Regions from separate parts of the Neobacillus sp. GCM10023253 genome, predicted to be linked through region 1. Evidence: riboswitches for the same ligand, from Rfam matches in the RefSeq annotation. Region 1 holds a riboswitch; each other region holds the start of a gene.

Region 1 (10,657 bases):
TGTCGGCTCAATCATCAGGCATTCTTCTACATTCAACGGGAAGTAGATGGTCGGTGGATGATAGCCGAAATCAAGCAGGCGTTTAGCCATATCAAGAGTTCTGACACCAAGCTTTTTCTGTTTCGATCCCGATAAAACAAATTCGTGCTTACAAACTTGTGAATATGGTGCTTCAAAATACGGCTCAAGTTTCTTGCGAAGATAATTTGCATGAAGCACAGCACTTTCCGATACTTGGCGCAATCCTTCAGGTCCCATTGTCCGAATATAGGTATACGCGCGGACAAGAATGCCAAAATTCCCATAATAGCCTTTTACCCTGCCGATTGACAAGGGCTGATTCGTATCCAGCACATAGCGGTCGCCGTCTTTGTCAACACGCGGTACAGGCAGGAACGGAATCAGCTTCTTCTTGACACCGACCGGACCCGCGCCAGGACCTCCGCCTCCATGAGGGGTTGTAAAGGTTTTATGAAGATTTAAATGGACAATGTCAAAGCCCATTTTGCCTGGAGTCGTTTTCCCTAATATCGCGTTCGCATTGGCTCCATCGTAATACAATAACCCGCCTGCTTCATGGACAATCTTGGCAATATCGAGGATTTCTTTTTCAAATAATCCAAGTGTATTCGGATTTGTCAGCATTAATGCGGCTGTGTCACCATCGACATGTTTCTTTAATTCTTCGAGGTCGACCAACCCATCTTTATTTGATGGAATGGTTACCGTTTTAAAACCAGCAACGGTTGCACTGGCAGGGTTGGTTCCGTGGGCCGAGTCGGGAACAAGTACCTTTGTTCTCTTTTCTCCCTTTTGCTCATGATAAGCTTTTACCATCATCAACCCGGTCCATTCGCCTTGAGCACCGGCAGAAGGCTGCAATGTAACGGCATCCATTCCGGTAATGACAGCTAATTCTTCCTGCAATTCATATAGAAGCCTAAGAGCACCTTGTACGGTTTCAACTGGCTGATAAGGATGAATGCGGCTAAAGCCGTCAAACCGTGCGACATCTTCGTTAATTTTTGGATTGTATTTCATTGTACAAGAACCAAGCGGATAGAACCCATTATCAACCCCATGATTTTTATTCGAAAGTGCTGTATAATGGCGCACCAGCTGAAGTTCTGATACTTCCGGCAGCTCCGCTGCATCTTGACGGATCAAATGCTTAGGAAGCAGTTCTTGCAAATCAACTTTTTCAACATCGCTTGCCGGAAGGCTGGCACCAACACGGCCCGGGCGACTGACTTCAAAGATTAACTCACTATACTCAACCATTTACAACTGCCTCCAATACATTGATAAATTGGTCAATCTCCTCTTTCGACCGCTGCTCAGTTACAGCAATCAGCATTTGATTTTCGAACCCGTACTCACTTCCCAAATCAAACCCGCCAATGATACCCGCTTCAAGAAGCTTCGCATTTACTTGCTTGACCGGAAGCGGCAGCTCAACGATAAATTCATTAAAGAATGGTGCCTGATTTTCAATAATAAAGCCTTTTTCTTTTAACCGTTTGGCCATATAAGCAGCTTTCTCAATGTTCAGCTGGGCCATGTCACGAATCCCTTGTTTTCCCAGTGCCGACATACAAATGGCAGAAGCAAGGGCATTCAATGCCTGATTGGAACAGATATTGGAGGATGCTTTGTCACGGCGAATATGCTGCTCCCGTGCTTGCAGGGTCAACACAAAGCCGCGTTTCCCTTGATCATCTGACGTTTGCCCGACAATCCGGCCCGGGACTTTACGCATCAACTTTTTATCAACGGCAAAATAACCACAATGCGGACCGCCAAAGGACATTGGGATTCCTAATGGCTGCATATCACCGATCACAATATCCGCACCGAGATTTCCCGGTGCCTCCAAGAGTGCCAGCGCAAGCGGGTTGGCACTAACAATAAACAAGGCCCCTTTTGCCGCTGCAATTTTCTTAATTTCCACTAAATCTTCAATCGAACCAAAGAAATTTGGGTATTGGACAATCACAGCCGCAGTGGTTTGGTCTACTTGTTCCTCAAGCTTTTTTAAGTCTGTTACATCACCATCAAGACGAGTTTCTTCCATTATATATGTCTGTCCAACAGCTACCGTTTTCAGAACTGCGCGGGATTCAGGATGAACCGCCTCTGACACAATTACTTTAGAGCGCTTTGTATGAGCAACTGCAAGAGAGGCTGCTTCAGCCAATGAAGTAAAGCCATCGTACATCGAAGAATTGGCTACATCCATTCCTGTCAGTTCACATACCATTGTTTGAAATTCAAAGATCGCCTGCAGTTCACCCTGGCTGATTTCCGGCTGATAGGGTGTATAGGCTGTATAAAATTCAGAGCGGGAAATCATGTGATTCACTACACTTGGGATGTAATGGTCATAGGTTCCTGCACCAAGAAACGTCGGGTATTGATTTGCATTTATATTTTGTCCGGCAAGCTGCTGCATTTTTTTCAACAGAAGCGGTTCAGGAACTGCTTCCGGTATATTTAGCTCACCATCGAGACGAATCTCCGCCGGTAAATCCTCGAATAAGGCATCCACAGACGAAGCATTTAACAATTCAAGCATTTCCGCTTGATCTTGTTTTGTATCAGGAAGGTATCGATAAGTCGCTGTCATCCTATTCCTCTCCTTCATTAATAAATGCCTGGTAATCATCCTCATTTAAAAGCGATTCTAATTCTTCTGGATTGGACAATTCTACCTCTACCAGCCAGCCGCCATCATATGGTTGTTCATTGATCGTCTCAGGAGCGCTTTCCAGTTCCTCATTGACACTTACAACTGTACCGGATACAGGTGAGTAAATATCAGAAACTGCTTTAACCGACTCAATTGTCCCGATTGTTTCGTTAGCCGTTAATTCATCGCCTTCTGCTGGATTCTCAACGAAAACGATATCCCCCAACTGGTGCTGTGCATAATCAGAGATTCCGATTCGCACCCGATTTTCACCCAATAATAATACCCACTCATGCTCCTTGCTATATAAAAGGTTTGCTGTTGCGTTTGTCATATGAACCCTTCCTTCCACCCTAGTTTTCAAAATTTAGTCATTCCTGTAAAACCAATCAATCTCGGAAAAAATGAACCTAACTCTTTTTATAAAAAGGTGTTTTCACAACAACTGCCTCAATTTGCTTATTGCGAATTTCTACCTTAACCTGAGTTCCAACTGCTGCAAACTCTGCGCTTAAAAGGGCAAGGCCTAAACTTTTCTTCAATGTCGGGGAATGGGTTCCTGATGTAATGAAGCCAATTTCCTCTCCGCCTTCAGAAAATACTTTATAGCCATGCCTCGGGATCCCTCTCCCTGTCACTTCGATTCCGACTATTTTTCGTTTTAATCCTTCTTCTTTTTGCTTAGCAAGTACTTCCTTACCTATAAATGCTGATTCTTTGTTTGTTTTTACGGCAAACCCAATGCCTGCTTCGAGCGGTCCGATGTCGCTGGAAAGCTCTTGACCATACAGTGCCAAGCGGGCTTCAAAGCGAAGTGTATCCCGGGCTCCAAGTCCGCAAGGCTTTAAGCCATCTTCTGTGCCTGCATCTAACAGCCTCTCCCAAAGCGCTTCCACTTTGTCTGCCGCTAAATAAAGCTCAAATCCGTCCTCCCCCGTATAGCCGGTGCGCGAGACTAGTACACCAGAGATCCCGGAAACCGTGACATGATCAGCAAAATGGAAAAAGCCAATTTCCGCCAAATTTGTATCGGTTACTTTTTGTAAAATTTTTTCGGCTTTTGGACCTTGAATGGCAAGCTGGGCAGTGTCAGAAGAAATATTTGTTAATGCTACATTCCCTTGTGCCTGCTGTTTCATCCACTCGTAATCTTTTTCAATATTTGCCGCATTAATCACAAGCAGATACTTTTCACTCGCTAACTTGTAAACTAGTAAATCATCGACTGTTCCGCCGTCCGGATAACACATTGCCGTATACTGTGCCTGGTTGATCTGAAGCTTGGTTACATCGTTTGTTACGAGGTAATTAATATAGCTCTCAGCATCTTTTCCTTCTACAAGGACCTCACCCATATGTGAAACATCAAACAGGCCTGCTTCGTTACGGACTGCATCATGTTCTTCTATAATGCCGGAAAATTGAACCGGAAGCTCCCAGCCTCCAAAATCAATGACCTTTGCGCCGTACTTTTTATAAGTTTCAAAAAGCGGTGTCCGCTTTAATACTGTATCTGTACTCATCTGAGCCCCTCCGTCTTATGTGTTTCTGCAAAGTAACCGATCCTTTAATTTTATTCCCGTGTCCGTCATCGCTAGGCCGCCGAGTGCCGTTTCCCTTAGTGTGCGCGGCATTTCCTTGCCTATTTTGTACATTGCCTCAATGACTTCATCACATGGGATCCGGCTTTCAATTCCAGCAAGCGACATGTCGGCTGCTGAAAAGGCAATCGAAGTGCCGATCACGTTCCGCTTAATGCAAGGAACTTCCACGAGACCGGCAACTGGATCACATACTAACCCTAAAAGGGATTTCATCGCGATTGCAGTGGCGTTTACGACCTGCTCTGGTGTCCCGCCCTTTAATTCAACAATTGCCCCGGCCGCCATTGCGGTGGCCGAACCAACCTCCGCTTGGCATCCTCCTGCCGCCCCAGAGATAAAGGAGCGGTTGGCAATCACATATCCGAGTGCACTTGCGGTAAACAAACCCATGACTAAATCCCGATAGGAGGTGTCGTCATTCTTTCGCAGTGAAAATAAAACCCCCGGTAAAATACCGGCTGCCCCGGCCGTTGGCGTCGCCACAATCACGCCCATCCGTGCATTGCTTTCAGATGTTGCCATCGAGAACGTCATTGCATCGTTAATATATGGACCTGACAAGCCCTTCCCGTTATTTACATATTCGCTCATCTTGACGGCATCACCGCCGGAAATACCGCTTGGTGCCGGGGAAGCATCTTCAACACCGGTCTCCACTGCTTGCTTCATTTTAATTAACCGCTCTGCCATCATATCGATGATCGTCTCTTTGTCACGGCCTGATTTTTCCATTTCCACCATCAGCATCATTTCGCCAACTGTTTTCCGTTCACGGTTACAAAGTTCAATAAGCTCGTTCATTGACCGAAAATCCATCATACACCCTCCAAGATCGCTTCATGAAAAGGATTGGAACGAAATTTTGCTGCGATTTCTGAAAAATCATCACTTGTGCTTAATCGAATATCAACTATTTCATCATCAATCATAAAGATCTTTGATAAACCGCCGCCTAATGATACACCGCCTACTTTAACAAAATGGCCCGTATGTCTTGCCCTAATAACAGTTGTATTGGGATGATCGTAATAAGGACAGCGATCTTCAAATTTAAATTCATAGTGAAGCCCGTATCGTTTGGTTAATTCAACCGCATATCTAATTCTGGTATCATCTGTATTCATCCCAAGCAGGCCGCCAAGAAGCGCTTTATCCGTTCCGTGTCCCTGGTATGTTTCGGAGAACGAATCATAGAACGTAATATCCGCCCTTTGCGGGGACCCTCCAAGCAACTCATAAACAAATTTCCCAATTGATACAACACCGGCGGTATGGGAACTCGATGGCCCAACCATAATCGGGCCGATGATGTCAAAACAGCTTTGATACTCCATTAAGCTACCCCTTTCTTACACAGTGATTGGCTGTTGAAATAATGGAAATCTCCCGCAAATTGCTTTTGTTGTCTTTCTCCCCTGTTCGATTACGGCTAAATCCCCTTTGCTCTTAAGAACGGCTGCGATCACTTTTGCGATTTGCACCATTTCCTCTTGCTTCATTCCACGTGTTGTTAACGCGGCTGTTCCCATGCGGATTCCGCTTGTCACAAACGGGCTTTGCGGGTCGTATGGAATGGTGTTTTTATTAACTGTAATCCCGACTTCTTCAAGCAATTTCTCTGCTTCTTTTCCTGTTAAATCCCATGGACGCACATCGAGGAGCACAATATGATTATCAGTCCCGCCGGATACAAGAGCTGCCCCTTCCTGCTTTAGCGCCTCTCCCAGTGCAGCTGAATTTTCAATAATTTGTTTGGCATATTCCTTAAAGCTTGGCTGCAATGCTTCATTGAAAGCAACTGCCTTAGCGGCAATGATATGCATGAGCGGCCCGCCCTGAATTCCCGGAAAAACAGCTTTATTTATTTGTTTGATTATTTCTTCATCGTTTGTTAAAATCACTCCGCCTCGTGGGCCGCGCAATGTTTTATGAGTGGTGCTGGTCACAACATCCGCATATGGAACCGGAGAAGGATGGAGACCTGCAGCAACAAGTCCGGCAATATGTGCCATATCAACCATCAGTTTTGCGCCAACCTGATCGGCGATTTGTCTAAATCTCGCAAAATCAATCACTCTCGGATAGGCGCTTGTACCGGCGATAATTAATTTTGGTTGTTCTCTTTTCGCAACTTCTTCCAGCTCATCGTAATCAATCAGGTGATTGTCTTCTCTTACCCCATAAGAAACAACATCGAACCATTTTCCTGACATTGCTACCGGACTGCCGTGAGTTAAATGGCCGCCGTGCGATAAATTCATCCCCATAATCTTATCGCCTGGTTGAAGCAGGGCGAAAAATACAGCAGTATTGGCCTGTGCACCGGAATGTGGCTGGACATTGGCAAATTTGGCGCCAAATAATTTGGTCAGCCTTTCAATCGCTGCCTGTTCTGCGACATCCACAAATTCACAGCCGCCATAATAGCGCTTACCTGGATAACCCTCGGCATACTTATTCGTCATCACACTTCCCATTGCTTCCAAAACATCCGGGCTGACAAAGTTTTCGGATGCAATTAATTCCAACGTATGAAGCTGGCGGTTTTTCTCACTTTCAATTGCCTCAAAAATTGTTGAATCGTTTTGTTGTAAACTCATTGATCATTCCTCCATTTTTCCATAATTGCTTTAAAAAAAACAAAAAAGGACAGAAAAGGGGTGTAAAATCATCCCTTCTCTGTCCTTTTACCTGAGAGTTAAACTCCAACATTTGGAGCTTTCTCCTTTGGTGGCATTTTCAAATACGCTCTCCAGAGGTGCGTCCTGTTATGGTTCTTTTACCTGAGAGATTGGTTCCAAGGGTTTTTTTGGAACTTGCTCCTTCGGTGGTAGATGTAGATATTACACTCTCCCACAACAATCATCCGCTCTATTCAATTTTATTATTTTCAGAATAATCATTCTGTTTGTAATTGTCAATGCCTTTTTAAATAAGTTTGGTTATTACAAATAAGTAGGATTTGCCTCTACATTTTTGAAGTAAACCACTTCGCCATCACTTTCACCATCGAAAATAACAGTTGTATTAGGGGAGAAGACTAATACGTCCCCTACTTCTGCCACATATTTGTTTCCTTCTACATCGCGGACAACCATTTTACCTTTGGTCACAACTTTAATTTCGATAAACGTAAATTCTGCAGAATAATCAACCGAAGGCTGGAGTGCATAGTAACCCATTGTTAATACTTGTTTTTTATCTGTAATCGGCACATCAAGGATTTGCCCCTTTAACTCAGGTGTTCCCCGCAATATGCTTAATTCATTTAATTTATAGGTTCCTGCTTTAATTAATTGAATGCCCGGTTTTGCATCTAAATAAGTTAATTGGCCTTGTGTTAATGTTTTTTCGCTCATTTTTGCACCTCTAAATTTATTATTTTTTTTTATCGTTCTAGGATAATGGCAATTTAATAATCTATTAGATCTTTGCTTTCTGTTTTAAAGCAGGGCGATTGATAGAGAAAAGAGAAATATCATGTTCGGTTTTGCCAGTTGTCACTAGTTGGCTTAGCGTTTCACCAACAACACTTGAGAATTTAAATCCATGGCCGGAGAAGCCTGCTGCGATTGCCACATTGGAGTACTGTGGATGCAAATCAATCACAAAATGCTCATCAGGTGTTTTTGTGTACATGCAAACTGCCCCTCTTTTAAGAGTTCCAGTAGCACCCGGCATGTATTCTTCTAGGAATCTGCGAATATTTCCTTCATCCTCCGTATAGATACCAAATTCACGATTAATTGTATCCGGGTCGATTTCTTGACCGAAAGTATGGTATCCTATTTTCAAACCGCAGCCGCTGAAGCTTGGGAACCCGTAATAGATGCCTGTCGGTACTTCAACCATGAAGGCCGGGAAACCATGGGTATTGCTATACTGTGATTCTTCGCATTCGAAGAACCCAACAACTTGGCGGTAAGGCTGTAACGGAATATCAATATTTAATTTTGATAGAAGTTTGCTGTTCCAAGCCCCCATGCTCAAAATCAACTTACTGCCGGTAAAGGAACCAAATTCAGTTTGGATTTTGACAGAGTCCTCGGAAATCTCAAAATCCTCAACCCTTGTATGTGTTAACACTTTTGCACCATTTGCTTCGGCTAGCTCGCGATAGGCGCGAATGCAATTTTCACTGAATAAGACGCCGGAGTTTTTTTCATAGATTGCGTTAAAGTTTTCAGGGACGGTTACACCTGGCCAGCGCTGATGAATTTCTTCGCCTTCTAGTAAATCAACATCCAACCCATGAATGTTAGCAGCTTCTATCGTTTCTGCAACGAAGTCAGATTCACCTTTAGGTCCAAATACTAAAACACCGGTTTTTGTAAAAATCTTATGATGTGTTTCTCTCTCAAGTTCATACCATAACTCTTGGGCTCTTAAGGCAAACGGTACATACTCCCGTCCTTCACCATAGGCATGGCGGATAATCCGTGTGTCACCGTGATGGCTGCCATTCGTATGAGGCGGATCAAATGCATCTACCAATAATGTTTTCACACCTTGTTTGGCCAGGTAATAACCTGCTGCCATTCCCATCGATCCTGCGCCAACTACAATTACATCAAAGTCTTTTTTGCTCATCGTTTCTGCTCTCCTTTTGCAATAATTTAAATTTTCTTAATTCTTTAATAACATCTTACGACCTTTCTGCCATCATGTAAAATGATTAAAAGAGATACTACCTATCTCTATTAGAAATATTATCTCTATTAGCAATGTGGTAATAGGAATAACAAATTGATACGGGGGAATAGCCATGGAAATTAAGGATTTGCGGATCTTTCAAAAGGTAGCTGAATTCGGAAGCATTTCAAAGGCCGCCAAAAGCTTAAATTATGTTCAATCCTATGTAACCGTAAGGATCAGGCAGTTGGAGGAAGAACTTCAAACCGAGTTATTTCACCGCTCAAGCCGCGGCATGGTTATCAATTCGGAAGGAAAAAAACTATTGTTTTATGCTCAAAAAATTATTTCCATGGTCGATGAGATGTTAAAAGTGGTTCAAGACTCGGATAACCCGGTTGGCACCCTTGAAATAGGCACTGTTGAGACATTATACAAACTTCCACTGATTCTATCCGCCTATCACAAGAAATATCCCAACATTGACTTGTCTCTTGTAAGTGGTGTAACAGAGGATCTAGTCGAGGATATTCTCAGCTATAAACTGGACGGAGCATTTGTGACAGGAAATTTTAATCATCCACAAATTGCTCAATATGAAGTCTTTGAAGAGGAGTTGGTTTTAATCTCCAACCAGGAAGAGGTTCCTTTTGAGGAATTAAAAAACAAGCCGCTCCTTGTTTTTAAACAAGGGTGCAGCTACCGTTCAAAATTGGAGGGCTGGGTCCGCGATGAGGGAAGAATCAATGCGAAAATCATGGAATTCGGCACATGGGAGACGATTTTGGGTAGTGTAATAGCCGGTTTGGGGATTACGATTATCCCAAAATCTACGGTTAGTCTCTTGGAGGCAGATGGGGTTGTTCGAATCTATCATATTCCCGAAAAATACGCCAAAATCACAACGGTTTTTATTCGCCGGGCAGATTCATTCCTGACAAATACAATGCAGAAATTTATCGAAACAATTCAAAATGTTAGTGATCAAGAAAAAAAGGTAGAAGTATAAATATAGTCGTGAGCGTAATCCCCCTGCATAATGGAAGAGGGATTACGCTAGTTTACAAGATATAGAGTGGTCCGCTAAAATTTTTTTCCGATTCGATTGTTCTTGATGATGAATCATAATTTTTATATCCTGGAATTCACTTTTTCCACATATACCGCAAATCGATTCTTTGGAATAGAGCGTTCTGCAATGAATGCAATATTTTTTTTCCAATATGGCCACTCTCCTATTCTGAATTTTGAAGATGGATATTTTCCTTAAATCGAAAGGCTTCTGGCTAATTCGTAAATGGAAAGATCGATCTTGTGTCGGTCTTTTTCTATTTCCGTAAAGGTTGTATGGGTTAGTTGGCCATTTTTCACCCCTACCATTACACCTTTTTTCCCCTCTATGATTAAATCAACGGCTAGTGCCCCCATTTGGCTGCTCATCATTCGATCATAGGCGCTTGGAGAACCCCCTCGTTGAATATGCCCTAGTATGGTAACCTTTGTTTCAAATCCGGTTTTTTCTTGAATCTCTTTCCCCATTTGCAGCCCTTTGCCAACACCCTCTGCCACTACAATAATACTGTGTCTTTTTCCGCGCTGATGCCCCTGCTTGATCCGATCAATCACATCTTCTAAATCATAGTCGGCTTCTGGGATAATGATGGACTCCGCCCCGCCGCACACACCTGCCCATAAGGCAATATCCCCTGCACCCCGGCCCATCACCTCAATG
Region 2 (10,657 bases), on a different contig from region 1:
AATATGTTATAAAAAAATTTTATATGTTGTATTTGGCGGTAAATAGTGGATTATCGTGATTGGGTAATACTGAGGTCTTCTTGGGGTAACCTACTGGATTTATAGGTGCACTCGGATTAGGTCATATTCTCAAAGGAAAGGCTTGGTAAAAACCAAGCCTTTGTCAGTCTTATAGTTGTGCCTTTTTGTTCATTTTGGAGGACTCCTCTGAAACTGCTGAAAGGACACCATCCGTCATTCGGTAGACTTTGTCGCAATAGCCGACAAGCCGAATATCGTGCGTTACTACGATGGTTGTCGTTTGTTTCCGCTTTGTGACTTTTTTAAGTAGCTCCATGACTTCATAGGCACGGTCTGAGTCAAGGGAGGCTGTCGGCTCGTCAGCTAAAATAATTGAAGGGTTGCTGTACAGAGCCTTAGCGATGGCTACACGCTGGCGTTCCCCGCCGGATAAATCGGATGGATATTTCATTAGTAAGTCACTAATTCCCAACTCTTCGTACAGTTGATTCCGCTCCATTTTTGACATATTTCCCTTTTTCACTTTGTCTAATAGTTTCAATTGATTGGCCACAGAGAGGAATGGGACTAGGTTCGACGCTTGTAACACAAATCCGATTTCCTTGAGTCGGATTTGGGAGCGTGCTTTTTCATTCAACGTGGATAGATTTTGGCCATTGATGACTACATCCCCTGAGGTTGGGGTTAATAAACCCCCGACAATCGTGAGAAAGGTACTTTTTCCAGATCCCGACGGGCCAATAATAGCAATCAGCTCGCCCCTGTTGGCAAGAAAATCTGTTTCCTTTAAGGCTTCCACTTTGTTATGGCCGTTTCCAAAACTCTTCTTTACTTGATGTAACTCCAACACTGCCATAATTTATCCTCCTATCGCTTTCAGTGGGTCAATTCGTACAATCGTCAAGACCGAGAAGACAGCACCAGCAGTGGCAACAACCATTAGAATGAAGCCATAGAAGACCATCAAGGCCAGGTCAAATGAAACAGGAACCGCTGCCGGTAAAAAGGCTCCTGAAATGAGTGTGAAGGCAAACCCTGCCGCAGTTCCAATGAACGCTAAAATAAAGGTTTGGGCTATAACAGACCAAGATAAATAAGAGCTGGAAATACCCTGCGCCTTCATGACCCCAAACATACTAATCTTCTGCACGGTCAAGACATACAAGAAAATGGCGACAATGACGGAAGAAATAGCAAAGAGGAAGTAAATCATGAAATTTAAGGTGAGTTTTTGTTCAGTGTAACCCGGTAAATTTTGAATGAATGATTCGATTTCAATAGAATTCAGATCATCATTTTGGGTAAGATTTGAAATAGAAGCATCCTGAACAACAATTCCGTTAATTTGATCTTTTTTCTGACCGGCTGCTTCACCGAACTTGACTTGGTGGAAGGTTGTAAGATTCGCATATAGAACAGGTGCAGCATTAAATCGGGCATGGTCTGTAAATCCAACAATTGTTAATTGTTGATCACTGGAGGATAGGGATAATGTATCACCTAATTTGAATCCCTTGTCTTTGAGTGAACCGTCAGCAATCACTTCATTTGCTTTTTTAAAAGCTCTGCCTTCCTTCACATTTGGCATTAGAAATTCATCTTTGTTAATACCAAAGAGAGAGATATTTTGCTTGTTATCCCCGTTGCTGGCAATTGCATTTAGCTGACCGATTACGGCCGTTTTTTTCGCCTTAATGTCGTTTAGCTGGTCGATTGACATGAATGATTGGTACAAGCTTTTATCTGATTCCTCGGTAAGGATAATTGCTGTCGCTTTCCATTTATCAACCGCCTCCCTATTTAGACTAGCGAGACCAGTTGCAAGTCCAGAGAGAAAAAAGACAAGATAGGAAACGAGCATTAAAATCCCTGTAATCAAAGTGAAGCGAAGTTTATTTTTTTTAATTTCCTGCCAGGCTAAAAACACACCGTCACTCCCTTTCTCATTGAAAGTATTAAATTCCAGTTTTACTTTATTATTAACGGAGATACCATTTTTGTCAAATGTTTGTATAATAAAGTACACGAATCATTATACAAATGTTCCGAGGTTTTATAATGACTGAAGGAACTTTTTATTTTTAATCTTTGTATAACGTTTATGGGGTAACGTTGTACAAGGTGCGGATATTCGTTATACTAAGTATGGCTATAGGGGACGGATCAGGTATTAAGGGGATGAAATGGATGAATCAATCCAATGAAAAAGGATTATTTGCAATTCAACAAGTTGCAGATATGACCGGATTATCAAAACAAGTGATTAGAAAATGGGAAGAGCGTTATGGGGTTATTCAACCGAAGCGATTGGAGAATGGCTATCGAATATATAGCCAACAGGATGTCAAAACGCTTTTAAAAATCAAACTACTTTCGGAACAAGGCTACTCGCTAAAACAAGCCGCCATGCTTGCAAAAGAGATTGCTGAAGATCCAGTACCGATAGAAAAGGAGAATTCCCCTCATTATGAGCAATGGAATGAGTATGTCCTTCAGCTGCTGGAAAAAGGCAGGCACTGTGATGAAATAGAATTAAATTTCATCTTAAAACAAGCGCTTCATCATGTAGGGCTAGAGCGTTTTCTAACCACGATTGTGGTACCTTTTTTAAAAGAGGTAGGAAGAAAGTGGGAGAGTCATGAGTGGGATGAATATCAGGAATCTGTATCGAGTCTAGTAGTACGAGATTTCTTGGTACAAATTCGACGAAACTATCAATATCGGGAAAATGCTCCATTCGTCCTCGGCGCATGTTTGCCATTTGAACAACATGAAGTACCACTGCATCTGATCCTATTGCGTTTCATGATGAAGGGATGGAAAACCCAGTTATTCGGTGCTTCTCCTGCACCAGGTGCGATTGAATCATTGGTTTGCAAGTTAAAGCCGGATGTCGTTCTGTTGTCCGCTACAACCGCGATACCATTTGAAACAGATCCTCAACTGCTGCAGAGATTGGATCAATTTGCTGAAAAGCAAACCGACATTGCCTTTTACCTCGGCGGTCAAGGGGCAGTCACTTATCTCTCAGACTATAAACCACGGGCGATTCATGTGACAAATTCCATTGATGACATATTAAAATAAAACACTTTTTATTACCATGAAAAGGTAAAATCAAAGGCCCTATCCAAATTAAAACTGGATAGGGCCATGTTTGGTCAAAAGCCACTCTGGAGCAGTCGTTCAAGTTCCTCTTTCTCGCCAACCGACAGTATATTCTCTGCCAACGGAAACAGCATTTTTTCTTCTTTAGCAAAGTGTTGTGTTAAGGTAGCAAGTGCTTGGACAGCGTAAACTGTAATCGATTGCGCATCGTCTTCATTAATATCCAAGCCAGTCAGGCCGGCTTCAGTTAGAAAATCCTTTAGATGCTGCTCTGCCTTATCATGTTCATATTCCATCGTTTCGATTGTTCTGTCATTCTCCCCGAGGCGGCGGGTCATCATAGGGAACAATCCTTCCTCTTCACGTTTGGAATGTTCCATCAGATTATCGTGGAAAGACAAAACCCGCTCGTACAATTTCGCAAATAGATGTACCACAGCAGAACCTGAATTGAATTCTATCTCTTCAGAAATCTCAGAGATAAGGTCCATATCTACTCGAAGCGATACATGCTCGTCCTTTAATTGTTGCAGCGGGGCACTTAATACAACTTTCGAAGCCTCCATCGCCAAATCCCTCCTCATCCTTCCTTCACCATGCATCTGAGAATCTTATAAATCCATGATGGCTTCAGTCACTCTCATTACCTCTTCTTAAAGCATACGCTAAAAGTGCTGATAATTTTGTGATATTTATCATGAAAAATCAATAGGGGGGAGTTCGGTCTGAAGGAGTCTTTTGCCGAACAAATTTGCTTATTATTTAATCAATTATTTTCGTTCTTTAGGCTATAGTGCTGTGCGCTTCTTTTATTGCCTCGTTGCATTTCAGCTTCCTTTTTTAAGCCTGTCAGCAAGGAGTAGCACATGGCGAGCATGATTATGGCAAATGGAAGTGCAGCTGCAATGGAAGCAGTTTGCAAAACCTCCAAACCGCCCGCGAGCAGCAGAACAGCAGCTAAAGCAGATTGGATGACACCCCATGTCATTTTTATTTTGTTAGAAGGATTAAACGTTCCACCTTCACTAAGCATCCCCAATACAAAGGTCGCGGTATCGGCAACAGTTATATAATAAATAGCTACTACCGCGAAACCCAAAATGCTTAACAAGGAACTTAATGGTAGGTGGTCGAAGAAAATAAATATGGACAAGGACACATTTTTGGCGATATGTTTTGCCAAATCATGGTTTCCAGAATGTTGAACAAGCTCAAGTGCTGAACCGCCAAAAACGGACATCCAAAGACAGGTTCCAAGTGTCGGAACAATCAAAACGCCAATAACAAATTCCCTTATCGTCCTCCCTCTGGACACCCGGGCGATAAACATGCCGACAAATGGCGCCCAGGCTATCCACCAAGCCCAGTAAAACAAGGTCCACGAAGCAATCCATTTCTCACCTTTTCCAAAAGGACTTAACCGTAAACTCATATGTATAAAGTCACTTAAATACAGGCCTGTTGTATTAAAAAAGACTTTAATAACGGTTAGGGCTGGACCGACAAACATAATCAGCACAAGGATTGCCACTGAAAAGATGATGGCTGCATTGGATAAGTATTTAATTCCTCTTTCCAAGCCTGTATTAATGGAAATAATAAAAAGGACTGTTGCGACCACAATGACAATCAACTGGATAAATAATGTATTAGGAATGCCAAATATGTCATGCATACCTGCAGTAACCTGCATCGCCCCAAGCCCCAAGGAGGTTGCAATCCCAAAGACTGTTGCAAAGATGGACAGGATATCAATCGTTTTGCCAATCGGGCCGTAAATCTTGTCGCCCAAAATGGGATGGAACGCTGAACTGATCGCTGCAGGGAGCCTTTTATTATATTGAAAAAAAGCAAGGGCTAACCCAATAACAGTGTAGATGGCCCATGGGTGCAGGCCCCAATGGAAAAATGTATATTTCATTGCGGTATTGGCTGCGTCAATCGTATAACCTTTTCCGTACGGAGGGGCGGTGTAGTGAGTTACTGGTTCAGCGACGCTCCAGTACACAATCCCGACACCCATACCCGCACCGAACAGCATTGCCAGCCAAGAAGCGGTAGAGAAATCAGGCTTATCAGTTCTCCTTCCCAGCCGGATATTCCCATACTTTGAAAACAACAAGTAGATAGAAAAAAAGACAAAGAATAGAGTTGCACCGAGATAAACCCAACCCAGGTAATCAATCGAGCCATTATAAACGGCATTGGTAACTTTGGTAAGATTATCTGTAAAAAAAACTCCCCAGATAATAAAAATGAGGGTCAGCAATAAAGAGATAATAAATACACTATTTTCTTTAAACTTTTCCATGGAAACCTCCTGGCAATTGATGAATACTTATTTAAATAGATTTAGCTCTGTCAGTTATTAAAAGGGTTGTATTGATATTCCCACTTGTCTGTATTCATCAACTCTTCATGCGGCACCTCTAACCCACCGCCAAGATAAATGGTTTGCCCTTTAATCGCAGTCACCATAGCCTCTATTAATACATCATTATCCTTCTTTTTATAAATGTCTCCCAACTGTGCTGATAGCTCCCCATATGGATGAACAATTTGCGGGAGGGCGTCATCAAAGTCTTCTTCAAGATTTGCAATGTCTTTATAATCGATAGGATGACTGTCGGGAGCACGGCCAGGTACCATCAATAAATATTCGTTATGTTTGATACCATCCAAATCACTTGTAATGACCCCTTTGTTATCAACAGTTTCAACCACTTCAATTTCATTTAAAGAATAATGATCCAGGGTATCGGGGGCGGGATTATTAATTAAAATATAGTCTCCAGCTTGAGGTCTTTGATTGTTCCGGAGTGTGTATACTTTATGATCAAAAATAAAACTGTCATTTTCCTTCGGTATATATCTCTCCACACTCGCTGCATTGGTTATATGCTGTGTTAAATCTCTTAGCTTTATAAGATGAACGGAGAATTTATACATTGGTTTTACACCATATACCTTGTGTAGCTCATTGTTAAAATACACAAATTGCCCTTTTCTTACTTGATACAGTTTCACAGCTAAATCTCCCTTCAATTGTAGGTAGTATAAGATTCATAAAAACACGGAACTTGGAAACAGCGTTTTCTTCTTTAGGATGGCTTTTTTTAGAAAAAACTATTATCTATGTAAAATAGAAAAGGCTGAAAAATACAGATATAAACTGTATTTTTCAGCCTTTAATCGAATGTTTCTTTAATATGTTTCATTGGAAGTCATGGTAATAGTAAAAGGTATCGAATCCTAGATTGAAAACAATTGTTTGTTCGGTGAGAAAAAGTATTTTATTTTAAATGGTTAATAATGGGGAGTATAAAGGCATTGGTGCCGGCTAGAAAAATAAAAAAGAAGTTGAAACGTTTGGTTTCAACCTCTTTTTTACATTATTTATTATTCTGCATCCATAAATGGATAAGCAACCTCTGCAGTTGGTGCAAAGTTTTCTTTGATGACACGAGGACTTGTCCAACGAATCATGTTAAATACAGAACCTGCTTTATCGTTTGTACCAGATCCACGAGAACCGCCAAATGGCTGTTGATTAATCATCGCACCAGTTGGTTTATCATTGATATAGAAGTTTCCAGCTGCGCCGGATAAGCGGTTTTCTAAGTGAAGAATGGCCCCGCGATCTTGGGCAAAGATCGAACCTGTTAAGGCATACATAGAAGCTGTATCAACTGCATGTAATGTTTCTTCTAATTGATCATTTTCATATACATAGATGGTTAAGACTGGTCCAAAGATTTCTTCCACCATTGTTTTGAAGTTTGGATTTGTAGTCACAATAATGGTCGGTTGAACGAAATATCCAACAGAATCATCATAAGTACCGCCAGCAATAATTTCTGCTTCTTCAGAAGCTGCTGCGTAATCGATATAGCTTGTAATTGAATCAAAAGCCGCTTTATCAATAACTGCACCCATGAAGTTTCTAAAATCGCGGACATCCCCAACTTTAAGCTTTGCCGTCTCTGCCACTAAACCGGCTTTCACTTCTTCCCACAAACTTGCTGGGATGTAGGCACGAGAAGCGGCTGAACATTTTTGACCTTGGTATTCAAAAGCGCCACGAACTAGGTTCGCTACAACTTTGTCTGCTTGTGCCGTCTCGTGAGCAAATACGAAGTCCTTACCACCTGTTTCCCCAATTAAACGAGGATAAGATTTATAGTTTGCAATGTTTTCTCCGACTGTTTTCCAAATCGTTTGAAACGTACTTGTGGATCCAGTGAAATGGAATCCAGACATACGTGGGTCTGTTAATACAACTTCTGATACTTGTGAACCACGAGAAGGTACAAAATTGATGACGCCTTTTGGTAATCCTGCTTCTTCTAAAATACGCATAAAGTAGTAGTTTGCTAGAATAGAAGTTGTTGCTGGTTTCCAAACGACTACGTTCCCCATCATCGCAGGAGCTGCTGGCAGGTTTCCGCCAATGGCAGTGAAGTTAAATGGAGAAATCGCCAATACAAACCCGTCTAATGGACGGTAATCTGTACGATTCCATACATTCTTCATGCTGCTTGGCTGAATTTGATAAACCTGATTTGCATAATCAACGCCAAAACGTAAGAAGTCTATTAATTCTTGGGCTGAATCAATTTCAGCTTGAACAGCTGTTTTGGACTGTCCTAACATGGTCGCAGCATTCATGACATCACGGTATGGACCAGAGATTAAATCAGCAGCTTTTAAGAAAATAGCGGCGCGGTGTTCCCAGGCCATATTTGCCCATGCTTCTTTGGCAGCCATCGCCGCTTCAACAGCATCACGCAGCTCTTTTTCTCCGGCTTGCGAATAGTTTGCTAAAACATGTTGATGATCATGTGGCATAACTACTTGCTTCACTGTATCTGTCTTTATATTTTCGCCATTAATAATCACAGGGATATCGATTACGATACCAGATTGGCGTGTTAATTCTGCTTTTAATGTTTCCCGTTCTTTTGTACCTGGAGCATAAGTATTGCCAGGTTCATTTGCAGGTGTTGGGATTTTGAAAATTCCGTTACTCATTCTTTCACGTTCCTTCCCGTTTATATATTCTGTTCCTTTATAGACAAAGCTACTTATTTCGACAATTATTATAACATACTTTTTCTGTTCTTTGGCTTTCTATTACAACTTAATGAAAGCGAATTCAAATTCTTATCTCTGGGGTTTAAATTAATTCCAGAGATTCAATAAAATATAAAAGAGTCAGTTATTGTTGACAAAGTAATTTAATACTACTAAAATTAAAAATTATTCAACAATATTATCTGAAAAACTTAATAATTAGCAAGCTATGATTGCTATGGATCACACTATAGCAGGAGCAGCTTCTGGAGAGACCGCGGATTCCGCGGCGCCGAAGGGTTCACAATCTCAGGCAAAAGGACAGAAGAGTACTGAATATATATTTGTCATGCTGACAATTGTCAGCTTAATAAGTATTATTTGTTATTCTTATGACCGTGAGATTGGAGGACATCCAATCTCTTTTTTTATTGGGTTTTTTAAACTTTAAGGGGGAGTCAAGGTTGGCACAGCAAGAATTAAAGAGGAATTTAGCAAATCGGCACGTTCAACTTATCGCAATTGGCGGCACCATTGGTACCGGATTATTCCTGGGGTCGGGTAAAGCCATCCAACTGGCTGGCCCATCTATCATCTTTGCTTATTTGATCGTAGGTATTGCCTGTTTCTTTGTGATGAGGGCGCTGGGGGAACTCCTGCTGTCTAAGGCGGGCTATCAGTCTTTTACTGACATTGCCGAAGATTATCTTGGACCGCGAGCCGCGTTTGTAACGGGATGGACCTATTGGTTTTGCTGGATTATGACTGCTATGGCTGATGTGATTGCTGTTGGTGTATATGTACGATATTGGTTTGATATCCCACAGTGGATACCTGCAATTGTCTGTTTGGTCGTCTTATTGGGCCTCAATCTATTAACGGTAAAGCTTTTTGGAGAATTGGAGTTCTGGTTTGCTCTAATAAAGGTCATTACCATTCTCGCCTTAATCGGAATTGGGGTCATTTTACTAGTGATGGGATTCAAGACAGATGCAGGGGCAGTCTCTATTAAAAATCTTTGGGAACATGGCGGCCTTTTTCCAAATGGAATAACAGGCTTCTTGCTTTCATTCCAAATGGTCGTTTTTGCATTCGTTGGTGTGGAATTAGTGGGTGTATCGGCAGCGGAAACAGCCAATCCGGAAAAAAATATCCCATCGGCCATTAATAAAATTCCTTTACGGATTTTATTTTTCTACGTTGGCGCATTGATCGTTCTTCTATGTATTAATCCATGGACGGAACTGAATGCAGCTGAAAGTCCGTTTGTCAAAACGTTTAGTTTAGTCGGGATTCCGATTGCCGCAGGAATTATTAATTTTGTCGTTCTAACTTCAGCCGCTTCTGCTTGTAACAGTGGGATGTTTTCAACAAGCCGGATTTTATATAATTTAAGCAGTAATAGCCAGGGACCAACCAATTTTGCGAGACTGAATAAAAATCATGTGCCAAGTAATGCGTTATTGATTTCGACTCTTGTCCTGACAGGGGGAGCGCTCCTTAGCAAACTTATTCCGGAGCAGGCTTTTGGAATTGTGACAACAATTAGTGCCATTTGTTTTATTTGGGTTTGGGGCGTCATTCTGATTTGTCATGTAAGGTATAAGAAAACTCGTCCGGACTTACAGGCAAAATCAAAATTTAAAGCACCATTTACACCATTTGTTAATTATGCGGTCCTAACCTTGTTTGCAGCGATTCTCATCATCATGCTTTTCGCCGACGCTACCCGTCCGGCCCTATTGTTGACACCACTATGGTTTATTCTATTATTTGCTTTGTATTCTTATAGAAGGAAAAATGAGAAAAAATTAAAATTATCAGCATAGAATCAAATTGGGTAAAAGAAATGGAGCCGGTATTGAAACCAGGCTCCATTTTCATGTAACTTAATTTTTCCTAATTAAATAATCCGAACTGTCACCATTCCAGGAATTTGTTTTACTTTTTCCTCTAATCCTGGAATAACATCACCGTTTACTTTATTATCAATGTCAATAATTGTATAGGCATAATCCCCGCGGCTTCTGTTGACCATATCAGCAATGTTTAAATGATAGCTGGATACTGCAGATGTAATCTGTCCAACCATATTTGGAACATTCTGATGGAATGCCGCCACGCGCCGCTTACCAGTATAAGGCAGGCTGGTATTTGGGAAATTCACTGAGTTTTTGATATTTCCTGTTTCTAAAAATTCCTTCACCTGACGAGCTGCCATGATTGCACAATTTTCCTCTGATTCATTTGTGGAGGCGCCTAGGTGCGGAATTGGAACGGTATTTTTCATTTTGAGCACATGTTCATTTGGAAAATCGGTAATATACTTTCCAACTTTTCCGCTTTCGAGAGCGGCAGCCATGTCTGTTTCATTGACAAGTTCACCACGGGAGAAGTTTAAAATATGAACATCAGGCTTCATGATGCTGAAGGTTGCTTGGTTAAACATCCCTCT
Region 3 (10,657 bases), on a different contig from region 1:
CAAAGTCAACTGTCTTAGTTTCCTTATCCGCCATTTCTGCAAGGTTTACTGCAGCAAGGTTACAGACGGAAAATGGTGCAAGAGGCTGCTCACCACATGGATTCGTTGCTACTACCTGCTGACCATATGCTTTAGCATTTGTCATGTCATTTGCATTATCAATGAAGAAGATACCAGGTTCTGCAGAGTAAGTCGCACAAATATTAACTAAGTTCCAAAGTTCTTTTGCCTTAATTTTTTTGTACACACGAACTTTATGGCCCAGTCTTTCCCACTCACGAACATCTCCAACTTCATGCCATTTTTCATTATAGATTTTCATTTCCTCTTGGTCGTAGTTTTCTACGTAAGGGAAACGAAGTTCATATTCACCATCATTTTCAACAGCTTCCATAAATTCCTTCGTCAAGCAAACAGAGATGTTTGCTCCAGTGAGGAACTCTGGATTATGAACTGAATAAGTACCGCCAGTTGCGAGTTTTTCCTCAGCATCTGCAATAATTGATTCGCTGAAACCACCATAACCAGGAATGTTTTTATAATTTACAATTCCTTGGTACATCGCTTCTTCTTGAAGGGTGAATGGTTTAAATTTCAGCTTTTCTTTAGCAAGCTTTTTGATTGTTTCATCAGATGTATTTTCAATTAAGAATCTAAGGATTCTAGGATTTTGCATCTTAGAAATAATGAATTCAATGATGTCAGGATGCCAGTCCGCCAGCATGATCATCTGGGCGCCCCTGCGCGAGCCACCCTGCTCAACAAGGTGAGTCAACTTCGCAATATCATCTAACCAAGAAACCGAACCAGACGATTTGCCGTTTACGCCTCTTGCCAAGGTATTCCTTGGCCGTAATGTCGAACCATTGGTTCCAACACCGCCGCCGCGGCTCATGATTTCCATTACCTGCTTGCGGTGGTCAGAGATTCCTTCACGGGAATCCGCTACGAACGGCATTACATAGCAGTTGAAATAAGTTACCTCAGTGCCAGATCCCGCGCCATAAAGAACACGGCCGGCCGGAATGAAGTTCAAGCTCACTAGCTCTTGATAGAACTTTTCTGTCCATTCGATGCGCTTCTCTTCCGTCTCTTCTACAGCAGCAATGCCAGTCGCAACACGTTTAGCAATCTGCTCATAGAAAAGCTCTAACGGCTTCTCAATGACATCGAGCGAACTAAAAATAACTCCAGTTTCTGCTGCTTCACCATCGAGGACACCTCTAAATTCCTCTTCTACTAAAACCTTAGCTTTCTTCTTCTCCCAATCGATTTCCTGAATGTATCCTAAGCCGCGTGCCGGGAATTTTGGATCTTCTTTAATCGTAAGAACAACAAAGTCGCCATTTGTGAGGGTGATTTTTTCAGTATCTTTGAAGGTGTAGCGGTCTAACATGACTAAACGCGAAACACCCTTGTGAGTTATTTTCATATCAGGGGTGACCGGGTGCACCTGTGGAAATAGGCGGATATCCTCATTCAACCTCCCAAAATCAATATTCAATTCTTGTCTAAAAACTACAGACATGAATACAACTCCTTTATCTATATATTCTCTATCTTGTGTAAGAATCTAGTAAGCTTTTGCTTATCTAGTTGATTTAATAAATTTAAGTTACCATATATGAACATAGCATGGCAACAAAAAATCAATATATAGTACCGAAAATATTTTCGACACCCCTATATATTGTATGTCATGCAAAAAACAATTATTTTGTCAAACTTTAAAATAAATAGATTCACGAGAAAATAAAAGATATAGTGCAATTTTCGCTATAAAACGAGAAATTTTAACAATTTTCGCCGGTTGCCTCCAATGAAATAGGAAAAAAGCGGCAAAGCCGCTTTAGCAAGTCATCTCTTAAAATTCCACTCATCATTTTCATACCGTTCTTTTGCGAGCTTATTAACATAGGCAAGCTCTTCATCTGTCAACTGATAGGATTCAAGCTCAATATTTAAACCTTCTGCGAATCCTTTATAAAAAGCTTCCTTGGCCTCATCGAGAGTAATCCTTCGCGGACTAATCGCATTAATGGCAACAGCCTTATCCTTGAATGCTTTTTTCATCCGCTCCTTCACCCGGTCATTCGGGTATTTGAATAAGCTAAAAAGCTTTTCTTCATCCAGATCCAAAAGAATCGAGCCATGCTGGAGAATGACACCCTTCTGCCGTGTTTGAGCACTTCCTGCGACCTTGCGCCCTTCCACCACCAACTCATACCAGCTGGGGGCATCAAAGCAAACCGCGGACCTAGGATTTTTTAAGGCATCCCGTTCCTCTGCTGTTTTCGGAACAGCAAAATATGCTTCTAGTCCCAGTTGATGAAATCCTTTTAAAATCCCTTCAGAAATAACACGATAAGCTTCAGTAACTGTTTTGGGCATTGCTGGATGCTCCTCTGAAACAATGACGCTGTATGTCAGTTCATGCTCATGGAGAACGCCTCTGCCTCCAGTTGGTCTTCTGACAAAGCCAAGCCCGTGTGTTTTTACCGCTTCCATATCAATTTCTTTTTCAACCTTTTGAAAGTAACCAACGGACAGCGTCGGCGGGTTCCAGCCGTAAAATCGGATCACCGGTGGAATCTTTCCTTCGCTGTGCCAATCTAACAAGGCTTCATCCAATGCCATGTTAAAAGCAGGAGTACTATTACCAGAATCGATAAACCGCCATATTTCCTTTTCCATAGAAAAACCTCTTTTATTTATAATTTCCTTTTACTAGTCTATCAAAATGAGGGGGAATTTCAAAATGAGATGTTTTTGGTATAATTTTTTAAGAAGATTTTTGTCCATTCTTCTTTATCTTTAAGAAAATGACTAATATAATATATACTAGTGCAACAAGCTAGAAGGGGGCAAATAGAAGTTGAATTCACTTTATGTTTTATTAATCATTGTCGTAGCGGTTATCATCTACTCTGTTTTTACTTTTTTTTATCAAAAAAGGATTGTAAAAACAGTAACAGAAGAGGAATTCCGTGCAGGATACAGAAAGGCACAGCTGATTGATGTTCGTGAACCAAATGAATTTGAAGGCGGACATATTTTAGGAGCACGTAATATTCCAATGTCACAAATTAGAATGCGCATGAAAGAAATCAGACCGGACATGCCTGTTTATTTATATTGCCAAAGCGGCATGCGCAGTGCTCGTGCAGCTCAATTTTTACACAAAAAAGGCTACAAGGATCTAACCCAGCTTCAAGGCGGGTTCAAAAAGTGGTCAGGTAAAGTGAAAGCCAAGAAATAATCGTAATTAATGGGCTCCAGAACCTTTCTGGGGCCTTTTATATTGATTTTTATGAAAAATCACAACGTCTATTGGCGAATTGATATAAAAGCTAAAAAAGCAGGCTCCGGAGCAATCCAGAGCCTGTTAATCTTTTTATGCATTCTGATATCGTAAAACCGGCTTACGCGCAGCTGTCGTTTCATCTAAGCGGCCTACCACGGTTGTGTGCGGAGCCTCCTGGACGATTTCCGGATTTTCCTCGGCTTCCTTGGCGATTTGGATCATGATGTCGATAAAGGAATCTAACGTTTCCTTAGATTCTGTTTCTGTCGGCTCAATCATGATACATTCTTCCACATTTAATGGGAAGTAAATGGTTGGTGGATGGAAGCCGAAATCAAGCAGTCGCTTCGCAATATCCAATGTGCGGACGCCTAATTTCTTCTGGCGTCTTCCGCTTAATACAAACTCATGCTTACAATGTCTGTCAAACGGCAGATCATAATACTCCGCCAATCTTCTCATCATATAGTTAGCATTTAAAACAGCATATTCAGTCACTGCTTTTAAGCCGTCTGGCCCCATAGACCGAATATAGGTATAAGCGCGGACGTTAATGCCAAAGTTTCCGTAGTATGGCTTAACGCGGCCAATTGATTGCGGACGATCATAATCTAAGACATATTCGTCGCCTCGTTTGGCAATAACCGGTCTTGGCAGGAACGGAATTAAATCTGACTTCACACCGACAGGACCGGAACCAGGACCGCCGCCTCCGTGCGGGCCAGTAAACGTTTTGTGAAGATTCAAGTGAACTACGTCAAAGCCCATATCACCCGGGCGGGCTTTTGATAGAACTGCGTTTAGGTTCGCCCCGTCGTAATAAACCTTACCGCCAGCTTCGTGGACGATGTCAGCAATTTCGACAATATGTTCTTCAAAAAGGCCAAGTGTATTCGGGTTCGTCAACATTAACGCAGCTGTATCTTCACCCACCACTCTTCTTAAGTCTTCTAAGTCTACAAGACCATTTTCATTCGACTTTACTGTAACCGTCTCAAGTCCTGCAACTGTTGCAGAAGCTGGGTTGGTACCGTGAGCGGAGTCAGGTACGATAACCTTGGTCCGTTTTAGGTTGCCATTTGCCTCATGGTATGCACGAATCATCATCAATCCGGTCCATTCCCCGTGGGCACCTGCTGCCGGCTGTAAGGTCACTTCATCCATACCGGTAATTTCTTTTAAATGCTGCTGAAGGTCATATAAAAGCTCAAGCGCACCTTGAACGGAACTTTCATCCTGGAGCGGGTGAATATGTGCAAACCCATTGTAGCGGGCTACATTCTCATTAATCTTAGGATTGTATTTCATCGTACAAGACCCTAATGGATAAAAACCGGAGTCTACACCGTGATTCCGTCTGGAGAGGGACGTATAATGGCGCATGATATCCAGTTCTGAAACTTCAGGGAGCAGAGGTTCTTCTTCCCTTAAATATCCTTCTGGAAGGAGCGCAGCAACATCTGCTTCAGGAACATCCATTTCCGGAAGGCTGTATCCGACCCGGCCTGGTGTACTCACTTCAAAAATCAGCTTCTGGTCTTGATTATGCATGCAAATCCCCCAATTCTTTCACTAATGTATCAATCTCTTCCTTCGTTCTTTGCTCTGTCACGCAGACCAGCATATGACCTGCAAGCTCAGGATAGTCACGGCCCAAATCATAACCGCCAATGATTCCTTTTTGGAGCAGCTGCTGATTAACCTCTTTTACCGGTTTATTTAAATTGACAACAAACTCGTTAAAGGAGTGACCATCATTAACTACTTCAAATCCTGCTTGTTTAAAAGCGATTTTCGCATAATGAGCCTTTTGTAAATTGGCTGTTGCGATTTCGCGGACACCTTTTTTTCCAAGGGCAGTCATCGCAACAGATGCAGCAAGGGCATTTAAGGCTTGGTTGGAGCAAATATTAGAAGTCGCCTTATCGCGGCGGATATGCTGCTCACGTGCCTGCAGTGTTAAAACAAATCCGCGGCGGCCTTGGTCATCTGTTGTCTGGCCGACAAGACGTCCGGGAACTTTACGCATTAGCTTGGTCGTAACCGCAAAATAGCCACAGTGCGGACCTCCAAAGGCAGTCGGGATTCCGAACGGCTGGGCATCGCCGATAACAATATCTGCACCAAATTTTCCTGGAGGTGTCAAAATTCCAAGTGATAATGGATTGCTGGAAACAACAAACATTGCTTTATTTTCGTGAATAATCTCTTCAAGCTCTTTTAAAGGTTCAATTCGACCTAAAAAGTTTGGATATTGAACGACAACCGCGGCTACGTCAGCATTTAGCAATCCTTTTAGGGCTTCAACATCAGTAATGCCATCCTTCACAGGAACCTCAATCACATCAAGGTATTGACCCTTTGCGTAAGTTTCCAGAACCTCACGGGATTCAGGGTGGACAGCACCGGAAACCAGGATGGTTTTCCGTTTAGTGTGACCAGCACTTAGCATTGCTGCTTCAGCAAGTGCGGTACCGCCGTCATACATCGAGGAGTTAGCCACATCCATTCCTGTTAATTCACAAATCATTGTTTGGAATTCAAAAATCGCCTGCAGTTCCCCTTGGGAGATCTCCGGTTGGTAAGGTGTATAGGCTGTGTAGAACTCTGATCTTGAAATGACATGGTCAACGATAACTGGCATATAGTGGTCATAAACTCCGGCACCTAAGAAAGACACATTCGATTTTAAATCAGCATTTCGGCTTGCTAACTGAAAAAGTTCTTTCATCAAAGCTGTTTCTGATTTTGCCGGTTTAATATTGTATTCACCTTTAAATCGTACTTTTTCAGGAATATCACTGAATAGTTCATCGACAGTGGAAACGCCAATTGTCTCCAGCATTGCCTGCTTATCTTGTTCAGTCATGGGTAAATAGCGATGTTTCATAAACCTTGCTCCCTTCTGCTATTTCTTTTCTCTTTTATAAAAAGGTGTAGGAACCACTTTCGCTTTTAAACGTTTGCCGCGAATTTCAACTTCCACTTCGGTATCGAGTCCTGCATGTTCGGAAGAAATGAGGGCAAGACCGATGTTTTTCTTTAAGGTTGGGGACTGTGTACCGGTGGTAACTTCACCAATTAGCGCTTCCCCTTTGTAAACTGGATAGCCGTGTCGCGGAATTCCCCGGTCAACCATCTCAACCCCAACAAGCTTCCGGGACAAACCTGCTTCCTTTTGTTTCACGAGAGCTTCTTTTCCAATAAAATCAGCCTCTTTATTCAATTTCACTGCAAAGCCAATTCCTGCCTCAAGCGGGGAAATTTCCGGTGATAATTCCTGGCCGTAAAGCGCTAAGTTTGCTTCAAAACGAAGTGTGTCGCGTGCACCGAGGCCGCAAGGAATAACTCCCTCGTCTTTTCCGGCTTCAAGAATGGCTGTCCAGAGTTCGACGACATCACCGGCATCACAATATACTTCAAAGCCGTCTTCCCCTGTATAACCAGTTCTAGATACAAGTGCTTTTTTCCCATTTAAAACAACTTCCTGCTGGAATTTGAAAAAGCCGATTTGACTTAAATCCGTCTCTGAAGCAAGCTTCTGTAATACCTTTTCAGCAAGAGGGCCTTGAAGCGCAAGCTGCGCCATTGTTTCAGACAAGTTTTCGATTGTTACATCGCCTTCAAGATGCTTCTCCAGCCAGTTGTAGTCCTTTTCAATATTCGATGCGTTGACAACAAGCAAATAATGATTGTCTTCAACCTTGTAAACAAGCAGGTCGTCAATAGTTCCACCGTTTTCATAGCACATCGCAGTATATTGTGCCCCGCCGTCTTTCACTTTTGAAATGTCATTTGTCATCAATTTTTGTAAATAGTTGAGGCTGTCTGGGCCCTTTACTTCAACTTCGCCCATATGGGATACATCGAATAAACCGGCTTTCGTGCGGACAGCTTCATGCTCATCCTTGATGCTTGAAAACTGGACAGGCAACTCCCAGCCGCCAAAATCGATGGTTTTTCCGCCGTATTCCTTGTAAACTTCAAACAGCGGAGTGCGTTTTAATTCCGTCATCATAAATCCCCCTTCATTTACTACATGTTCATTATTTGTAAAAATGAATTATTGCCAATTAACAAAAATAGGAAAACTCCTTGCCGTTTTCCTAAAAACAACAAAAAGGTGCAAAAAAGGACAGAAACCTCCCTTTACCAATAAAGAAGGTCTCTGTCCTTGCACCTGAAAGTTTACCTAAATCGGCTGTCCCCTTTGGTGGCTGGTATCATCCAGCACTCTCCAGAGCTGCGTCCAACAAGAGTTCTTTTGCCTGAGAGATTCACATAAGCTGCTTGCTCCTTCGGCGCTACAAAAAGTAGTCTCTCCCCTTGTTTTCATTCGCACTTATAATATTTTTTTCCAATTTGGTTATACTAATTATACTTAAAAAATAGATTACCTTATTTAAATATTTGAAACTTTCAAAGCTATTATCATCCTACCATTAAAACAACATATCGGGCAATAACAATTTATCGAAAAAAGGAGCTGAAACGGATGAATGTCGAAATGGAATTTGATTCCTCCTGGCAGGATGATTTTTTACATAAAATTGATCATGATGGACCTTGGGGGAATTGGGAGCTTTTTAAATTGGCCATCGATATTGAAAAACACTTGGTGGTCCCGGAATTCGAAGGCCTGCAGGCCCCAAAGCATCTGCCAAATTTGACGCCTCTCCCTCATCAGCTTGAAACAGCCAAGCAGGTGGTTGAAAACATGAACGGAAAGGCCATCCTTGCGGATGAAGTGGGTCTCGGAAAGACTATCGAGGCAGGGTTAATTTTAAAAGAATACATGATTCGCGGATTAGTGAAAAAAGTGTTAATTCTTGTTCCCGCCTCCTTAGTCACCCAGTGGGCACAGGAATTAAATAGCAAATTTTATATACCAGCTGTCACTCAAAGAAAAAGCTATGTTTGGGAACAATGTGATGTCGTTGTTTCCTCCATCGATACGGCGAAACGAAATCCGCATCGGGAGATCATTTACAAGCAAGACTATGACCTCATCATTATCGATGAAGCCCATAAATTAAAAAATAATAAAACCAAAAACTACGAATTTGTTCAAAACTTAAAAAAGAAGTTTTGTTTATTGCTGACGGCAACACCGATTCAAAACAGGATTGAGGAGATTTTTAACCTCGTATCCCTATTAAAGCCTGGTCACTTAGGGAATGAAACTGTCTTTTACGAAAAATATAAACGTGATTCCCGTTCCTTAAATGATGACCAGCATCTAAAAGAGCTAGTCAATAAAGTCATGATCCGTAACCGCCGTGCCGATACAGGGATCGAATGGACGAAACGGCATGTGGAGACAATTCCGATTGAATTTACAAAATCGGAACGCGACCTGTATGACTCCATCTTAGAGCTTAAAAATGAGGGAGACTGGGTTCAAACGAGCAGTTTTTCTGTGATGACTCTGCAGCGTGAAGCATGCTCAAGCCGCGAGGCCGTTTTCTATACCTTAAAAAACATGCTTCTTAAAAAGGAAAACCCAACGCAGGCCTATCAAGAACAAATCAACTTTTTAATTAAAAAGGTAGAGACCGTCGAGCAAAATTCCAAGGCAGTAAAAGCCCTTGAATTAATTCAGAAAATAAATGATAAAGTGATTATTTTTACGGAATACCGGGCTACCCAATTATATTTACAGTGGTATTTAAAGCAGCACGGAATTTCCTCCGTTCCTTTCCGCGGCGGTTTCAAGCGCGGGAAAAAGGACTGGATGCGCGAGTTGTTCCAAAAGCATGCCCAGGTGCTGATTGCCACTGAAGCGGGCGGGGAAGGGATTAACCTGCAATTTTGCAACCACATTATCAATTTTGATCTGCCTTGGAACCCGATGAGACTAGAGCAGCGCATCGGAAGGATTCACCGCCTCGGTCAGGAAAAAGATGTCATGATTTATAATTTTGCCATCAAAGATACGGTGGAAGAGCATATTTTAAAGCTTTTATACGAAAAGATTGATTTATTTGAAAGAGTCATCGGAGAACTTGATGATATTTTAACAAAACTAGAATTCGGAAATATTGAAGATCATATAATGGATATCTTTGGCGACTCCTGCTCAGAAGGGGAAATGCGGATTAAAATGGAGAATTTATCTTCAATGATTGAATTTGCACAAAATATGAAAAAAGGAGAATCACATGCAGCAGCTGGAAATTCATAAGTTTCTTTTAAATTATTTTATGGCAAATGAATGTCCCATTGTCACTAATCACCCTGGATACTTAGATGTCCAACTAACAATTGAAATGGATAAGGAACTAATGAATCGGCCCTTTTACTGGCATTATTTAGAGAAAACTGGCGGAATACCAAATCCAATGAGATTGACCCTTATCACCAACCAAAAAGCAGCACCTGAAAATCTCAAAGGGGAAACCATCCATTTTGGTTCCCCCCGCCTGCATCAAATTTTTGAGTCTACAAAAAATTTAGCTAGATATATAAGGCTTTATGAAAATCACGGCAACTCCGCCGTCCAGACTCCCTTGCTGCCATGGCTGTGCATGAATGTAAAAATCTCCTATCAATGTGACCGTAAACGCGATATTTTTAAATCAATCGGCCTTCAGCTTATTAACGGTAAAATGGTGGAGGATTTTCATAATTACCTGCTTAAAATTTCGTTAACGCCCAAAATCCCTGATTACTCGTTTACATTATCACCACTGGTTAAACCAAAAAGCGGAATGGTTCGAATTGAAAATTATTTAAAATCAGTAATTGAAAATGATGACCATACCTGGGCCGATGAAGCAAAGATACGCTGGGAGAAGGATTTAGAACTGCTGAATCATTTTTATGAGGACATTGAAGATGAAAACGAAAGCTATGAGACAGAAAAACAGGCTCTCAAGGATCAATATGAGCCGCGAATTCACATTTCCTTTATCAATGGCGGGCTGTTTTACTTAACAGAAAAAGCAATTTAAGAACAAAAGCGCAAGCGCCCTGTTCAGCGGCGTATGGCCTGGAGCTCTCCAACTGAGATAAAGGAAACACGAAGAGCGTAAGCGATTCGATGTTGACTTATCGTAGGGCGGAGAGCGAAGGACACTAGCCGCTAGGGCGCTGGAGCTGGACGTGTCTATACTAGTAACAAGTTATCCACTATGAGTTAATCTATAATTTCCTAGACCATAAGAAAACCCCCAAGTCGTAAAATTATGCTTGGGGGTTACTTTTTAAAGTCCACTGTCTTTCATTTTCCGTCTCTTATTTTCCGTCTCTTAACCTCTGAATACACAATATAGGGAAGGATGCCAAACCAGCGATACCAGAAGGATGCTTTGGTCTGTTTTCGCTCGAGGCGCTGACGTTTTCGTTCGTCTT

What was found. Region 1 has a riboswitch for glycine ahead of glyA (serine hydroxymethyltransferase). Riboswitches for the same ligand answer to the same signal wherever they lie in the genome.
Region 2: linked by a shared signal. The riboswitch ahead of ACFPA1_RS23850 (amino acid permease) and the one ahead of glyA (serine hydroxymethyltransferase) in region 1 are both predicted to bind glycine.
Region 3: linked by a shared signal. The riboswitch ahead of gcvT (glycine cleavage system aminomethyltransferase GcvT) and the one ahead of glyA (serine hydroxymethyltransferase) in region 1 are both predicted to bind glycine.

What each region holds. Positions count from the first base shown of each region.
Region 1 is NZ_JBHSHV010000029.1:258,592-269,248, reverse strand. Features, by position in the region: gene gcvPB (aminomethyl-transferring glycine dehydrogenase subunit GcvPB) at 1-1,281, opposite strand, end outside; gene gcvPA (aminomethyl-transferring glycine dehydrogenase subunit GcvPA) at 1,274-2,626, opposite strand; gene gcvH (glycine cleavage system protein GcvH) at 2,628-3,023, opposite strand; gene gcvT (glycine cleavage system aminomethyltransferase GcvT) at 3,100-4,212, opposite strand; gene sdaAA (L-serine ammonia-lyase, iron-sulfur-dependent, subunit alpha) at 4,228-5,109, opposite strand; gene ACFPA1_RS28445 (serine dehydratase beta chain) at 5,109-5,627, opposite strand; gene glyA (serine hydroxymethyltransferase) at 5,643-6,893, opposite strand; glycine riboswitch at 7,055-7,159, opposite strand; gene ACFPA1_RS28435 (hypothetical protein) at 7,239-7,652, opposite strand; gene solA (N-methyl-L-tryptophan oxidase) at 7,717-8,883, opposite strand; gene ACFPA1_RS28425 (LysR family transcriptional regulator) at 9,059-9,934, shown strand; gene pfkA (6-phosphofructokinase) at 10,192-10,657, opposite strand, start outside.
Region 2 is NZ_JBHSHV010000027.1:47,129-57,785, forward strand. Features, by position in the region: gene ACFPA1_RS23815 (ABC transporter ATP-binding protein) at 170-877, opposite strand; gene ACFPA1_RS23820 (ABC transporter permease) at 881-1,948, opposite strand; gene ACFPA1_RS23825 (MerR family transcriptional regulator) at 2,209-3,108, shown strand; gene ACFPA1_RS23830 (hemerythrin domain-containing protein) at 3,183-3,695, opposite strand; gene ACFPA1_RS23835 (glycine betaine uptake BCCT transporter) at 3,896-5,440, opposite strand; gene ACFPA1_RS23840 (hypothetical protein) at 5,491-6,156, opposite strand; gene pruA (L-glutamate gamma-semialdehyde dehydrogenase) at 6,529-8,160, opposite strand; glycine riboswitch at 8,459-8,537, shown strand; gene ACFPA1_RS23850 (amino acid permease) at 8,667-10,031, shown strand; gene ACFPA1_RS23855 (phosphoglycerate dehydrogenase) at 10,106-10,657, opposite strand, start outside.
Region 3 is NZ_JBHSHV010000012.1:296,052-306,708, forward strand. Features, by position in the region: gene ACFPA1_RS15560 (vitamin B12-dependent ribonucleotide reductase) at 1-1,528, opposite strand, end outside; gene ACFPA1_RS15565 (lipoate--protein ligase family protein) at 1,858-2,694, opposite strand; gene ACFPA1_RS15570 (rhodanese-like domain-containing protein) at 2,876-3,259, shown strand; gene gcvPB (aminomethyl-transferring glycine dehydrogenase subunit GcvPB) at 3,395-4,855, opposite strand; gene gcvPA (aminomethyl-transferring glycine dehydrogenase subunit GcvPA) at 4,848-6,194, opposite strand; gene gcvT (glycine cleavage system aminomethyltransferase GcvT) at 6,213-7,319, opposite strand; glycine riboswitch at 7,551-7,640, opposite strand; gene ACFPA1_RS15590 (DEAD/DEAH box helicase) at 7,800-9,488, shown strand; gene ACFPA1_RS15595 (YqhG family protein) at 9,466-10,257, shown strand; gene ACFPA1_RS15600 (YqzE family protein) at 10,527-10,657, opposite strand, start outside.